Regions from separate parts of the Planctobacterium sp. AWM4_229 genome, predicted to be linked through region 1. Evidence: predicted binding sites of a transcription regulator. Region 1 holds the regulator's gene; each other region holds the start of a gene.

Region 1 (4,254 bases):
AACTGCACCAAGACACCAGTATGGTGAGAGGCGAAAAAATCAGTTTTAATCTTGAAAAAGAACAGCTCATTGCCGGCGGTGATGAGTCAGATGGCCGGGTAACAACGGTGTTTCAAACTGACGATAAAAATTAAATACGCATAAACCGCAAAAGGAAACACTGATAGTGCCAACCTTATATGCTAACAATTTGGCAAAATCTTATAAAAGCCGACAGGTAGTGCGGGATGTAAGCATCCAGGTGAATACCGGACAAATAGTGGGCTTATTGGGTCCTAATGGCGCTGGAAAAACCACGACATTTTATATGATCGTAGGTCTGGTCACCTTAGATAAAGGTGAAGTATTCATAGACCAACACGAACTGACTTTACAGCCGATGCATGTCCGTGCCCGGCACGGTATTGGTTATTTGCCTCAAGAATCTTCGATTTTCAGAAAATTAAGCGTTTTCCAGAATCTCATGGCAATTTTGCAAATGCGCAAAGAACTGGATAACGAACAACGCGAAGAACTGGCAGACGAGCTGCTGGATGAATTTAACTTAAATCATATTCGCCATAACCTTGGCATGAGCCTGTCTGGTGGCGAGCGTCGCAGAGTGGAAATTGCCCGGGCACTAGCGGCCAACCCACAGTTTATTTTGCTGGACGAACCTTTCGCAGGCGTTGACCCTATCTCTGTTAATGATATAAAGAAGATTATTCACCATCTGCGAGACAGAGGAATTGGCGTTCTGATCACTGATCACAATGTGCGCGAAACCCTCGACGTATGTGAGCAAGCTTACATCGTCAGCCATGGGCAAGTTATCGCTGAGGGCGAACCGGAAACGGTTTTGGCCAATCAGCAAGTAAGAGATGTATACCTGGGTGAGCAATTCAGGCTATAGTTACTAAAACAATAACTCATAAGTGGATTGCGATAATTTCGCATTCTGGAGTCGGAAAAACCATTTTTAATGAAGCCGTCTTTACAACTAAAATTTAGTCAACAATTAACAATGACGCCGCAGTTGCAGCAAGCCATTCGCTTGTTGCAATTATCAACGCTGGATCTGCAACAGGAGATTCAAGACGCATTGGACGCCAACCCACTTCTGGAAGTGGATGAATCTACAGATGGCAACAGTGACGAGGCTTTAGAATTACTCAAAGAGCCAAAATCCAGTTCAGATCTAAACGGCGCAGACAGCGATAAAGAATTCAATGGCTCTGACGGTATTGATTCTAGCGACGCATTCGAAAAAAATGATTTGCCCGATGAGCTCCCCATCGACAGTACCTGGGACGAGTATTACAGCGCGTCTTCTGCACCAGCCCCTGCTGCCAGTGTTGGTTCCGATGATGAACAGGTTTACCAGGGAGAAACCAGCGAATCCATACAAGATCACTTGCTTTGGCAACTGCATCTGACACCTTTCAGTGAAACCGACCAAGCCATTGCATTGGCCATCATCGACTCCATTGATGAGAGCGGCTATCTCACCGTATCGGTTGAGGATATTCTGGAAAGTCTCAATGATGAAGAAATTGAGCTGGACGAAGTAGAATGTGTCAGAAAACGCATTCAGCACTTTGACCCTATGGGTTCTGGCTCCATCTCGCCGCAAGAGTGCTTGTTGGTGCAATTGGGGCAATTTCCCGCTGATACCCCTTGGTTGAAAGAGGCCAAATCACTGCTTTGCGATTATTCTGATTTGTTAATGGCCAAAGATTTTCGTACCCTTATTCGAAAATCGAAACTGCGGGAAGAGCAGTTAAAAGAAGTATTAAAACTGCTGCAAACCCTCAATCCTCATCCTGGTAGTACCCTCAATACCAAAGAGCCGGATTACGTTATTCCAGATGTTTCTGTCACTAAAAAATCCGGACGCTGGGTAGTGGAACTCAATCCCGAATCAGTACCTAAGTTGAATATCAATCAACAATACGCTGCGATGAGTAAAAACAGCCGCAGCAGTGCGGACGGTCAATTCATTCGCTCCCACATGCAAGAAGCCAAATGGTTTATCAAGAGCATAGAAAGTCGTAACGATACTTTGCTGAAAGTGGCCAATTGTATCGTGCAGCAACAACATGGCTTTTTTGAGCATGGACCGGAAATGATGAAGCCAATGGTACTAAACGATGTGGCAGAAATGGTAGACATGCACGAGTCCACGATTTCACGGGTAACCACTCAAAAATACATGCACACGCCAAGAGGTATTTTCGAACTCAAATATTTCTTTTCCAGTCATGTGGCAACGGAAAATGGTGGTGAGTGTTCTTCTACGGCAATTAGAGCACTTATCAAAAAGCTTGTGGCGGCAGAAAATCAGGCTAAACCACTAAGTGATAGCAAGATTGCGCAATTGCTTGCCGATCAGGGCATTATGGTAGCCCGGCGAACCATTGCGAAATACCGGGAATCGCTCTCGATTCCTCCATCTAACCAACGTAAGAGTCTAATATAGACTTCCCTACAAGAAGGACGACCAATTATGCAAATAAACTTATCAGGTCATCACGTCGAAATCACCGATTCTCTTCGCGATTATGTCGATACAAAATTTACCAAGCTTGAGCGACATTTTGATCACATAAACAATGTGTATGTCATCTTAAACGTTGAAAAACTCAACCAAAAAGCGGAAGCAACCCTGCATCTTGATGGAGGTGAAGTATTTGCCACGTCGGAGCATAAAGACATGTATGCTGCGATTGACTCACTGATTGACAAGCTAGACAGGCAAGTCATAAAACACAAAGAAAAACTCAAGAGTCATTAAGAGGCCTAAACAAGGATGGAAATCAAAGACATCCTCTCATTGGACTGCACGCGTTGTGCAGTCCCTGTTACCAGCAAAAAACGCGCACTCCAAATCATCAGCAACATTGCCAGCGAAAAACTAGATGCACTTAACGAAGAAGATGTGCTTGCCAGTTTATTATGCCGAGAAAAAATGGGCAGCACAGGTATTGGACAAGGTATCGCTATCCCGCACGGCCGAGTAGATGGTCTGAGTTCCCCTCTGGCTATTGTTATTACCTGCTCTCCTGGTATAGAATTTGACTCAATCGACAATCAGCTTGTCGACATTTTTTTTGCGATTCTTGTGCCTACTGAGCAAACCGACGGCCACCTTCAAACCTTGGCTCGTATCGCTCAAAAACTCAGTGATAAAGAGGTTATCAAGGTTATTCGCAATTGCCATTCAGACAACGCACTTTATGAAGCACTGGTATGAAACTAATTGTGATCAGCGGACGATCCGGATCCGGAAAGTCTGTGGTATTAAGGGCTTTGGAGGATTTGGGTTACTACTGTGTAGATAATCTTCCCGTCAGCATGCTGCCCACGCTAACTCATGCTGTAGTGAGTGAATACGATCAAATTGCCGTCAGTATTGATGTGCGTAACTTACCTAAAGATCCCGATTTATTGGCTGAAAACCTGGATTTTCTGCCCAATAAAACCGATTTAACTATCATTTATCTCGACGCCAGTGACGACATGCTGATCAAGCGCTACAGCGAAACTCGCCGTCTGCACCCACTTTCAAAAAACAAGATCTCCCTTGCAGATGCGATTGTTAAAGAGCGCGAACTGTTAACCCCAATATATGAACGTGCAGATTTGCACATCGACACTGATAAATTATCCATTCACCAGTTAGCAGAGCTTGTTAGAGAACGTATATTAGGAAAAAAATCCTCGCGACTGGTATTAGTTTTTGAATCCTTTGGTTTTAAAAATGGCGTCCCAAAAGACGCAGATTATGTTTTTGATGTGAGATTTTTACCCAATCCTCATTGGATACCTGAATTAAAACCCTACACGGGTCAAGATACCCCGGTGGCTCAGTACCTTACTTCACAACCCATTGTGAATAAGGTGATCGGGCAGATCCAAAACTTGATTGAAACCTGGTTGCCACATCTGGAACGCAATAACCGTAGCTATGTAACCGTTGCTATCGGTTGCACCGGTGGTCAGCATCGTTCCGTATTTCTGGCTGAAACACTATCTCGTTATTTTTCGGTAGCCCACCCTGACGTACAAACCCGACACAGAGAACTGGACACTTGAACCGTATCGAAAAAGAGCTGACTATCATTAATAAGCTGGGGCTACACGCACGAGCAGCCACTGAACTGGTAAAGCTTGCTACCTCATTTTCGGCCGAGATATTGGTGCAAAAAGACGGCAAAAGTGTATCTGCCAATAGTGTTCTGGGGCTGATGATGCTGGAGGGGTCTCAAAATAAGC
Region 2 (4,254 bases), on a different contig from region 1:
ACTTTGGTGCCCAGCGGTGCCTGGGCATTTGTGGCATTTTTCATTTCTGCGGCAAAAACGGCATGTCGCGCCTTGTAAGTTTCACCGTAGGAAGAACTTACGCTGTTAGCATTTGCCACGTTACTAGCGGTGGTATTCAACCTTACGCCTTCGGCATGCATGCCCGAGGACGCAATGTCCATTACATTAAACAAACTCATTATTGTTGCCCTCCGGTCAGTGCTTTTTTCATGCCTTTAAATTTGCCATCCAGAAATTGAATACTCGCCTGATACCGCAAACCGTTATCCAGGAACGCATTTTTTTCCATCTGTCCTTCAACTGTGTTGCCATCGCCGGTATCCGGCTGGGTTGGAACCCGAAAGGTGACAAGTCGGTCGCTTTGCATTTGCCCTTCTATATGCCCGGATGAGGTGCGATTGAGATGCATACGTTGTTCATACGAAGCGCTTTTCATCGCTTCCTGAAAATTTATGTCTCTGGCTTTGTAGCCGGGTGTATTCTGGTTTGCCAGATTGCCGGCAATAAGCTCCATACGATCCTGTCTCACTGAGACAGCTCGATGATGCAAAGCGGTTAATTTGTCTAAACTGATAGCCATTCTGGCCTCCACAGCGTCAAAAAACTTACAGTGGATTGAAAGCAAGGCATGTGCCAGTTTTGGAAGAAGCAATATATTTTAGATAGAGGGGCTGCGCCGAGAAACGCGAAAGGCCTCTAAATTAGAGGGGTTCGTTGATATAATAAAATTATTTTCGAGTGTAATATAAGCCAGGATTACATCGAATCATATTAAAATCGGAGGATAAGCCAGCCATAGATTCTGACGCACCCAAGAATAAAATGCCGTCTTTATTTAACACAGAGGCAATTTTTTGCAGTATAGCGCTTTTCACTTCTGGTGCGAAATAAATCAAGACATTGCGACAGAACACCATATCAAAACGCCCCAGATTGGCGTAGCTGTCCAGCAAATTGAGCTGTCTGAAGGTAACCATACGCGCAATCTCAGGCTTGATGCGCTTGTTTCCTTCTGGTGTATCGTCGAAAAACTGGCGTTTTCGTTCCTCAGATAATCCTCGCGACAAGGACAATGAATCGTAAGTGGCCACTTTACATTTTTGCAGCATTTCCGTGGACAGATCGGTACCGACAATTTGCACACCGGCAAATCGACTATTCAACTTCTGATATTCAGCTGCAGCCATCGCAATTGAATAGGGCTCTTGCCCTGATGATGCCGCAGCACACCAGATCTTTACCGGCTGTCGACTTTCTGCGAATTTGGGAAACAGCTCTTTGACTAACAGTTCAAAAGGATATCTGTCTCGAAACCACAGTGTTTCATTGGTGGTCATGGCATCAATAGCATCGTCTCTCAAACCCCTATTTCTGCCGTTGATCACATCATTAACCACCTGACTCAGCGAAGGCTCGTCATATTTTCGCATCAAAGGCGCTAAACGACTTCTCACCAAATACTGCTTGTTCGGTCCCAAAACGATACCACAGCAGCGCTCCAGGAATTCACTAAACAGTGTGTAGTCGTCTTCGCTTAATGTTTTATTCACCACAGATTATTTTTCCGCTGACTTGTCCAGCCATTTCTTTACCGCAGTAGCCAGTTCATCTGGGTGGAACTTCGCAATAAAATCATCCGCCCCCACCTTCTTAACCATCGCTTGGTTGAATACACCGCTCAATGAAGTATGCAGCACTACATGTAACTTAGCCAGTTCAGGCGTACTCTTAATCTCTGCCGTTAAGGTATAACCATCCATTTCTGGCATTTCAATATCACTGACGATAACGCCAACTTTGTCGGTTACATCGCCGGTTTCCGAGGCAATTTCTTTCAGTCTTTCAAGCGCTTCTCGGCCATCTTTGGCAGCTTCAATTTCCAGGCCCAATGAGGACAAGGCCTTTTTAACCTGGCTTCTCGCTACCGATGAGTCATCCGCGATGAAAATAATCTTGTCATCCAGACTGGCGTCGTGCTTAGCCAACTCTTCAGCCATGTCTTCGCGCACCACTTCTCGTGCTGGCGCGATTTCATTGAGGATTTTTTCAACATCCAGAATTTCAATTAATTCGCCATCAACTTCTGTGACAGCAGTAAGATAACTGGCCTTACCCGCCCCCTCAGGTGGTGGCAAGATGGCTTCCCAATTGATATTAATAATGCGCTCCACCGAGCCCACTAAAAAACCTTGTACTGAGCGGTTGTATTCCGCGATGACAATAAAGGCATTTTTGATATCTTCAATCTTACGTCCACCTGTTGCCATACTCATATCGATAACCGAGATAGTTTGGCCGCGAATATGGGCAACACCTCTTACCAAGGCATTCAGCTTTGGCATTGAAGTTAAGGGCGGACACTGTAAAACCTCACGTACTTTAAATACGTTAATTCCGTAGCGTTGGCGATTATTGAGTTTGAACAATAATAGCTCAAGGCGGTTTTGCCCCACCAGCTGAGTTCGTTGGTTAACAGAATCTAAAATTCCCGCCATAAAACACCTCTAATTCATCCAAACAGGCACGATACTTGAATAGTACTCTTATGTGGATGCGTGATTATTATTCGCCCACACAGCGTTATTTTTTTGACGCTGTTAAGTTTTTACCAAAATTGCCTTTAAGCATAGCCAAATTGGAAGAAAGTGAACATGAAAAATTTCGCCAACCTCAAGAAAACCTTAAAACTTTCCTTAATTGGTTGGTTTATAACAACCAATATAGCGGCTGCGCAAGAAAAAGATTTAATGCGTAATCTTGTGGAAGAGACCGCAGAGATATTTGTTTATCAAAATGCCGAAGTAGACAACATCAATGATGTACAAATTTCCGTCAGGAGTATTGATGAACGCATCAACATCCCTGCCTGTCCTGTGGATTTGCAAGCCAGCAGTAGTTCGCAATCTTTGCGTCAATCTAACGTAACAGTAAGAGTGAGCTGCCCGAGCAATGGTTGGTTCCATTATTTGAGTGTCAGCGTAACAGAAATGCAAGAAGTCGTTGTACTGGCAGATACGGTCTCCCCGGGTACCTTATTAACCGCCAATAACGTTACTTTAGAAAAAGTAGACAAAAGACGTATAAGAGGCGGCACTTTTGCCGATATAAAAGATGTTGTGGGTGCGCGTTTAAAGCGCCGTTCACGAGATGGCACTACCGTATCTCCGAATATGCTATGCTTTGTTTGTAAAGGCGACGCCATAGTGATAACTGCGAAGCTCAGCGGACTTGAAATAAAAACCAGTGGTGTAGCACTGCAAGATGGCAATATTGGTGATACGATCTCGGTTCAAAATAGACGCTCTAAAAAGCAGCTAGAAGCAGAAGTGGCGAATGTTAACGAGGTTCGAGTCCAGATATAAAATGGAACGAGGTGCGCTGCAACTCGGAGAGGCGCATTAGAAGATTGCCAATGTCGCTGTTAACCTAACAAATATTGGCAAATCATTGATTTTATAAAGACTTTTTTATGGTCTTAATTTAAACTGCGAAAATACAGTTAGCCAGTATAAAAAAAAAGCGCATTTATTGGTTTTTTATTAAAGATTGAAAGGCGTCAGCCGATAAGCTAACTGAGGGTTTAAAAGTATTGGAATTTAATCATGGCTATTAACAATGTAAATGGCACAGGTCAGAAGCCACAGTTGGAGAGTCAACGACTCAATCAACAACAGGCTCAGCAAGGCCAAAGTGCGAATACAGCACAGCAAGCTCAAACCGCTGCTGCTGCCCCTCGCCAGGATTCCGTTTCGCTGACCCAGTCAGCACAACAACTGGCGAACGTGCAGAAAAAAGCAAGCGACGCTCCGGTGAATCAAGATAAAGTTGATAAACTAAAAGCGGCGATTCAGAACGGCTCTTACAAGATTGATGCTGAGCAACTGGCATCCAAAATCTCGAAAGCTGAAACTGAACTGTTTGGCTTATCCAAAGGTTAATTGATGTCAGATTTGACTGCAGCTCTAGAACAACAACTAACGCTACTTCAGGCGTTAGAAGCTAACCTCCAAAAAGAACTGGAGTTGGTGGTTGCTCGCGATGCTGAAAGTCTGCTGACATTGATTGACGAAAAATCGGCATTACTGGAGCAGTTAGCACAAAACGATGTGTCTCTGCAAAAATTAAAAACGCCTGAGAGCGAGCTTTCCGAAGAACAATTCGAATTGGCTCAGCAAGGCAAAGAACTATTGCATAAGTGTCAGCATCAGACTGAAGTAAACGCTGCGGCAGTAG
Region 3 (4,254 bases), on a different contig from region 1:
GAGTTGGCCACAAACAGCACAGGGCCACGGTAAATGCCGAGGTTAAAAAAGACTTGGAAAACATCGGGTCATCACTGACATACACCGCGCTCACCACCATTGTTACCAGCGGTAACCAGGCCAGTGGCGAAACTGGCTTAAACAGTTGAATGAGTGGGTTAATGGCCGCATAGGCCGACTTACTTAAGCCACATAAGATGCCCACAGGTACCGCAATTAAAGACGCGATTAAAAAGCCCACCGACACTGTGTATAGACTGGTCCAGATTTGCTGGAAAAAGGTGGGCGCACCGGTATAGGGACGGATCTTAGGTTGATAGCTCGGATCTGCCGCCATTCGCTTGGCATTGCGCTGCTCCTGGCGTTGGTAAAACGCCGCCGCTTTTTCTTGTTCAGCTTGGTGTTCGTTCCAGAGGTTGATGCTCTGCTCGTACACTTGCACAGGCCCCGGGAATTGTCCCAGCGAGGTATCAATATTCTTGGCGGTGATATTCCACATGACCAAAAAAATGGCCAGACCAATTAATGGCAACAATGCGCCTTTGAGTTTCAGCAGCCAGATGCTATTCACCAGCGGCTCAGGTAGTTTCAGGAATGTCACTTTTTGCAAGGTTGCCGTTTTACTCATGACAATACTCCGGGGTGTTGTTAATCATTGTTCAAAGACAGATTCCACTTCTGTCTGGTTCTAAAAAAGTACACGTCCTTGTGTGGATTGCTCCGCTTCAACTCACATGCTCATTTACAGAGACACGAAGCCGGGGTCAGAGGGTTTGCTCACCTTTAAGGCCAATGGAGAACTTCTCCAGATAGGCGTTCGGTGCTTTACCGTTGTAGGTGATGTTGTCAATAAAATGGGTTTGCGGTGCACGGAAGCCGTCTTCGCTAGAAAAATCCGGGAAACCGTCTGCGCTAGCTAGGCCTTCTTTGATCAGATCTTGTGCTGCCTGGGCATAGATGTCCGGGCGATAGACCTTCTCTGCGATATCGAAATACCATTCATCGGGCTTCTGCTCACTGATTTGGCCCCAACGGCGCATTTGTGTCAGATACCAGATAGCATCGGAATAGTAGGGATAAGTCGCGTTATAACGGAAAAAGACATTGAAGTCCGGAACCAGGCGCTTATCACCTTTTTCGTATTCAAAGGTGCCGGTCATGCTGTTAGCAATCACGTCTGCATCTGCGCCTACATATTGTGGCTTAGCCAGAATTTTTACCGCCTCAGGACGGTTCGCGTTGTCATTGGCATCCAACCACATCGCCGCGCGGATCAGCGCTTTAACTAAACGCTTGTGAGTGTTGGGATTTTTATCTGCCCACTCCTTACTGACACCGAACACTTTTTCCGGGTTGTCTTTCCAGATTTCATAGTCAGTGATCACCGGCACACCAATACCTTTAAACACCGCTTGTTGATTCCAGGGTTCGCCCACACAGTAACCATAGATGGTTCCCGCTTCCATTGTCGCAGGCATTTGCGGTGGTGGAGTGACTGATAACAGCGCCTGTGCATCGATCTGACCACTAATATCACCTTTATGGGGCGCATAGAAACCCGGATGAATGTTGCCAGCCGCTAACCAATAACGAAGCTCATAGTTGTGGGTAGACACCGGAAATACCATGCCCATGTTAAACGGCTTGCCTTGTGCGATATAGGAATCCACCACTGGCTTGAGGGCGTCAGCTTTAATAGGGTGCACCGGCTTGCCATTTTCGTGGGGGATGTGCTGTTTCATCTGTGCCCAGATATCGTTTGATACCGTGATACCGTTGCCGTTTAAGTCCATGCTGAAAGCAGTAACGATATGAGACTGAGTACCAAAACCAATTGTTGCACCCAGTGGTTGCCCGGCTAGCATATGAGCGCCATCCAGCTGCCCGTCGATCACTCTGTCTAACAGCACTTTCCAGTTGGCCTGTGCTTCCAGGGTAACGTACAAGCCTTCATCTTCGAAATAGCCTTTTTCGTAGGCAATGGCCAGTGGTGCCATATCGGTCAGCTTAATAAAACCCAGCTTAAGCTCTTCTTTTTCTGGCCAATCCCCATCTGCGAATACCGCAGTCGACAGCAATGTTATTGATGACATTGCCACGCACAGTGTGCGCTTAAAGTACTTTAACCAATGTGTGCTTAACATCATTTGTCCTCTTTTTAAAAAGCCAAAAAAAAGCCCACAGCGCAAGCTTCAAGATGAAGATTGTTCTGTGGGCTGCTTTGCCTGTTCGATGCGCTATCACACGTTGAAAGTGCATCGAAGTATGTTGTTTACGAGTTTATTATTATTCTTATCAGACTCTGATAGTTCCAACTTTCAGATTGCACACTTAGTGCCAACTTTAAAAAACCTTTATTTTCAGATAGTTAATGAGAACGTTACGACCGAGCGCCTCGGTTATGAGATCCTTTTTGTGCAATCAGGCACTACTGCGGTGCAAATTAATACCAATTAGTACACTTGAGAAACCACTTGCTGCACATCGATGCTTGCATCGAGATGCGCACAACGCTGCATCTGTTGTAACAACCATATCCCTTGCTCCTGCGCCATTTGATTTTGTTGTTGAGCTTGATGGAATATCGTATGTCCCGGTACTTCGCGCGGTACTGCGCCTTGCTGAGTCAAACAGCTATCAAGTAGCGCTGGAGCAATGTTTTCCAGTTCTGCACCCACATAGCCTGCTTCAGATAACCACCTTGCGGCTTCAAAGCGATTTGGCCCCCCGGTTAACCATTGGCAAGCTTGTCTTAGTGCACGAGTGACCGCTAACAGAGTTTGCGGATGTTGTAATTGCCAGTTACGCGTCACCCCCAAGACCTTTTCCGGGGTGTTATGCCAAATTTCTCGGGACGCAATGACGGTAACACCAATGCCCGCCCGCACTGCCACGGCATTCCAGGGACTGCCAACACAGAAGCCATCGATTTCATTATTGCCCATGGCCTGCACCATCCCGGAAGGCGGAATGATGCGAATATCAACATCTTCAAGCGAGATCCCGCCCTGATGTAACCAGGCAGCAAGTTGATAATAATGGCAACTATAGGGAAATACGGTAGCAAAACACAACTTATCAACGCCTGTCGATTTTCTGTGTTCCACAATGGGCTTTAACATACTCGCTGACATGGGCTCTGAGAGCACGGTTTGTGCTTGGGCACTGTTGGCCGCCAATACTTCAGAAAACAGTTGCGTTGACAGCGTAATACCATTGCCGTTATAGCTTAACACCATAGGCACCGACATCCCTTCTGCAACATTACCCAAGCCCAAATGGATTGCCAGCGGCATGGGTGCCAGCATCTGAGCCATATCCAGATAGCCAGCCAATAACTTATCTCGCAATGTTGCCCAGGAATTTTGCCGTTCCAATTTGACTATAAGCCCTTGCCGTTCAAACAGACCAAGCTTCTGAGCCACCACCAGCGGCGCGCAATCACTTAATGGCATAAATCCGATGGTAACTTCTGTTTTATCTGGCTGCGCCATTGTTATTTCTGCCTGTACCATAGTTTCGCCTACATTGAGAGAGTGGTAATAATATCGATCATGTTTTTTGCGACTTGCTCCATGCGTTGGCCATTATCCATGGCCATTTTACGGATCATTTGATAGGCCTCGTTTTCAGAGAGATTTCGGGTTTCCATCAACAAAACCTTGGCTCTTTCAATCACCTTACGAGAGGCGAGTTCTTGTTGTGTTTCGTGCAACTGATTGCGCAATGATTGCATTTGCTGAAAGCGCGCGACCGCAGCATCCAGGATAGAGCGCACGCGGCTAGTATTCACTTCACGGGTAACATAGGCACTGACTCCGCAATGCACAGATTGATTAATGGTATTGGTGTCTTCCTGTTCAGAAAACATCACGATGGGCTTGGGATTAAAGCTATTCAGGGTGTGCAAAGAATCCAGGATGTCGCGACTGGGCGATTCAATATCGATGATGATCACATCCGGTTGTAACGCATCCACCTGCTTTAGCAATGACACATCAGCACCAATCATGTGCTCCACCAGATATCGGGATTTGTCCAAGGCGGCAGATAGCGCCACAGCGCGCTGTGGATCATCATCAATGAGCAGTACCCGTAAAGGTTGGTGCGATTCAGATTCGGACATGACTTAAAAGAGACAAATGAACAATTGCAAACACATCAGGTGTTTGCTTAAGCAACTCCTGAGCCATTCATTTTTATCTATTCAATTCAGTTACTTAAAGTAAGTTCAGGTTCAATGGTATAGCAGCA

What was found. The regulator sigma-54, encoded in region 1, starts transcription at its own class of promoters, with help from an activator protein. The targets are predictions, from matches to a motif close to GTTGGCACGNNNNTNGNNT.
Region 2: a site for sigma-54 is predicted at 2,539-2,557, ahead of flgA (flagellar basal body P-ring formation chaperone FlgA). Genes of this name have one in related genera too.
Region 3: a site for sigma-54 is predicted at 2,324-2,342, ahead of ACXAGP_RS18330 (CmpA/NrtA family ABC transporter substrate-binding protein). Genes of this name have one in related genera too.

Annotation. Positions count from the first base shown of each region.
Region 1 covers NZ_JBSWWX010000010.1:109,290-113,543, reverse strand. Annotated here, with positions in the region: gene lptA (lipopolysaccharide transport periplasmic protein LptA) at 1-134, shown strand, start outside; gene lptB (LPS export ABC transporter ATP-binding protein) at 167-892, shown strand; gene ACXAGP_RS19830 (RNA polymerase factor sigma-54) at 962-2,458, shown strand; gene hpf (ribosome hibernation promoting factor) at 2,486-2,773, shown strand; gene ptsN (PTS IIA-like nitrogen regulatory protein PtsN) at 2,789-3,232, shown strand; gene rapZ (RNase adapter RapZ) at 3,229-4,074, shown strand; gene ACXAGP_RS19810 (HPr family phosphocarrier protein) at 4,071-4,254, shown strand, end outside.
Region 2 covers NZ_JBSWWX010000009.1:11,771-16,024, forward strand. Annotated here, with positions in the region: gene flgC (flagellar basal body rod protein FlgC) at 1-200, opposite strand, end outside; gene flgB (flagellar basal body rod protein FlgB) at 200-601, opposite strand; gene ACXAGP_RS18740 (CheR family methyltransferase) at 750-1,574, opposite strand; gene ACXAGP_RS18745 (chemotaxis protein CheV) at 1,578-2,516, opposite strand; gene flgA (flagellar basal body P-ring formation chaperone FlgA) at 2,673-3,383, shown strand; gene flgM (flagellar biosynthesis anti-sigma factor FlgM) at 3,624-3,959, shown strand; gene flgN (flagellar export chaperone FlgN) at 3,963-4,254, shown strand, end outside.
Region 3 covers NZ_JBSWWX010000008.1:154,365-158,618, reverse strand. Annotated here, with positions in the region: gene ACXAGP_RS18335 (ABC transporter permease) at 1-628, opposite strand, end outside; gene ACXAGP_RS18330 (CmpA/NrtA family ABC transporter substrate-binding protein) at 765-2,093, opposite strand; gene ACXAGP_RS18325 (CmpA/NrtA family ABC transporter substrate-binding protein) at 2,454-3,515, opposite strand; gene ACXAGP_RS18320 (ANTAR domain-containing response regulator) at 3,524-4,126, opposite strand.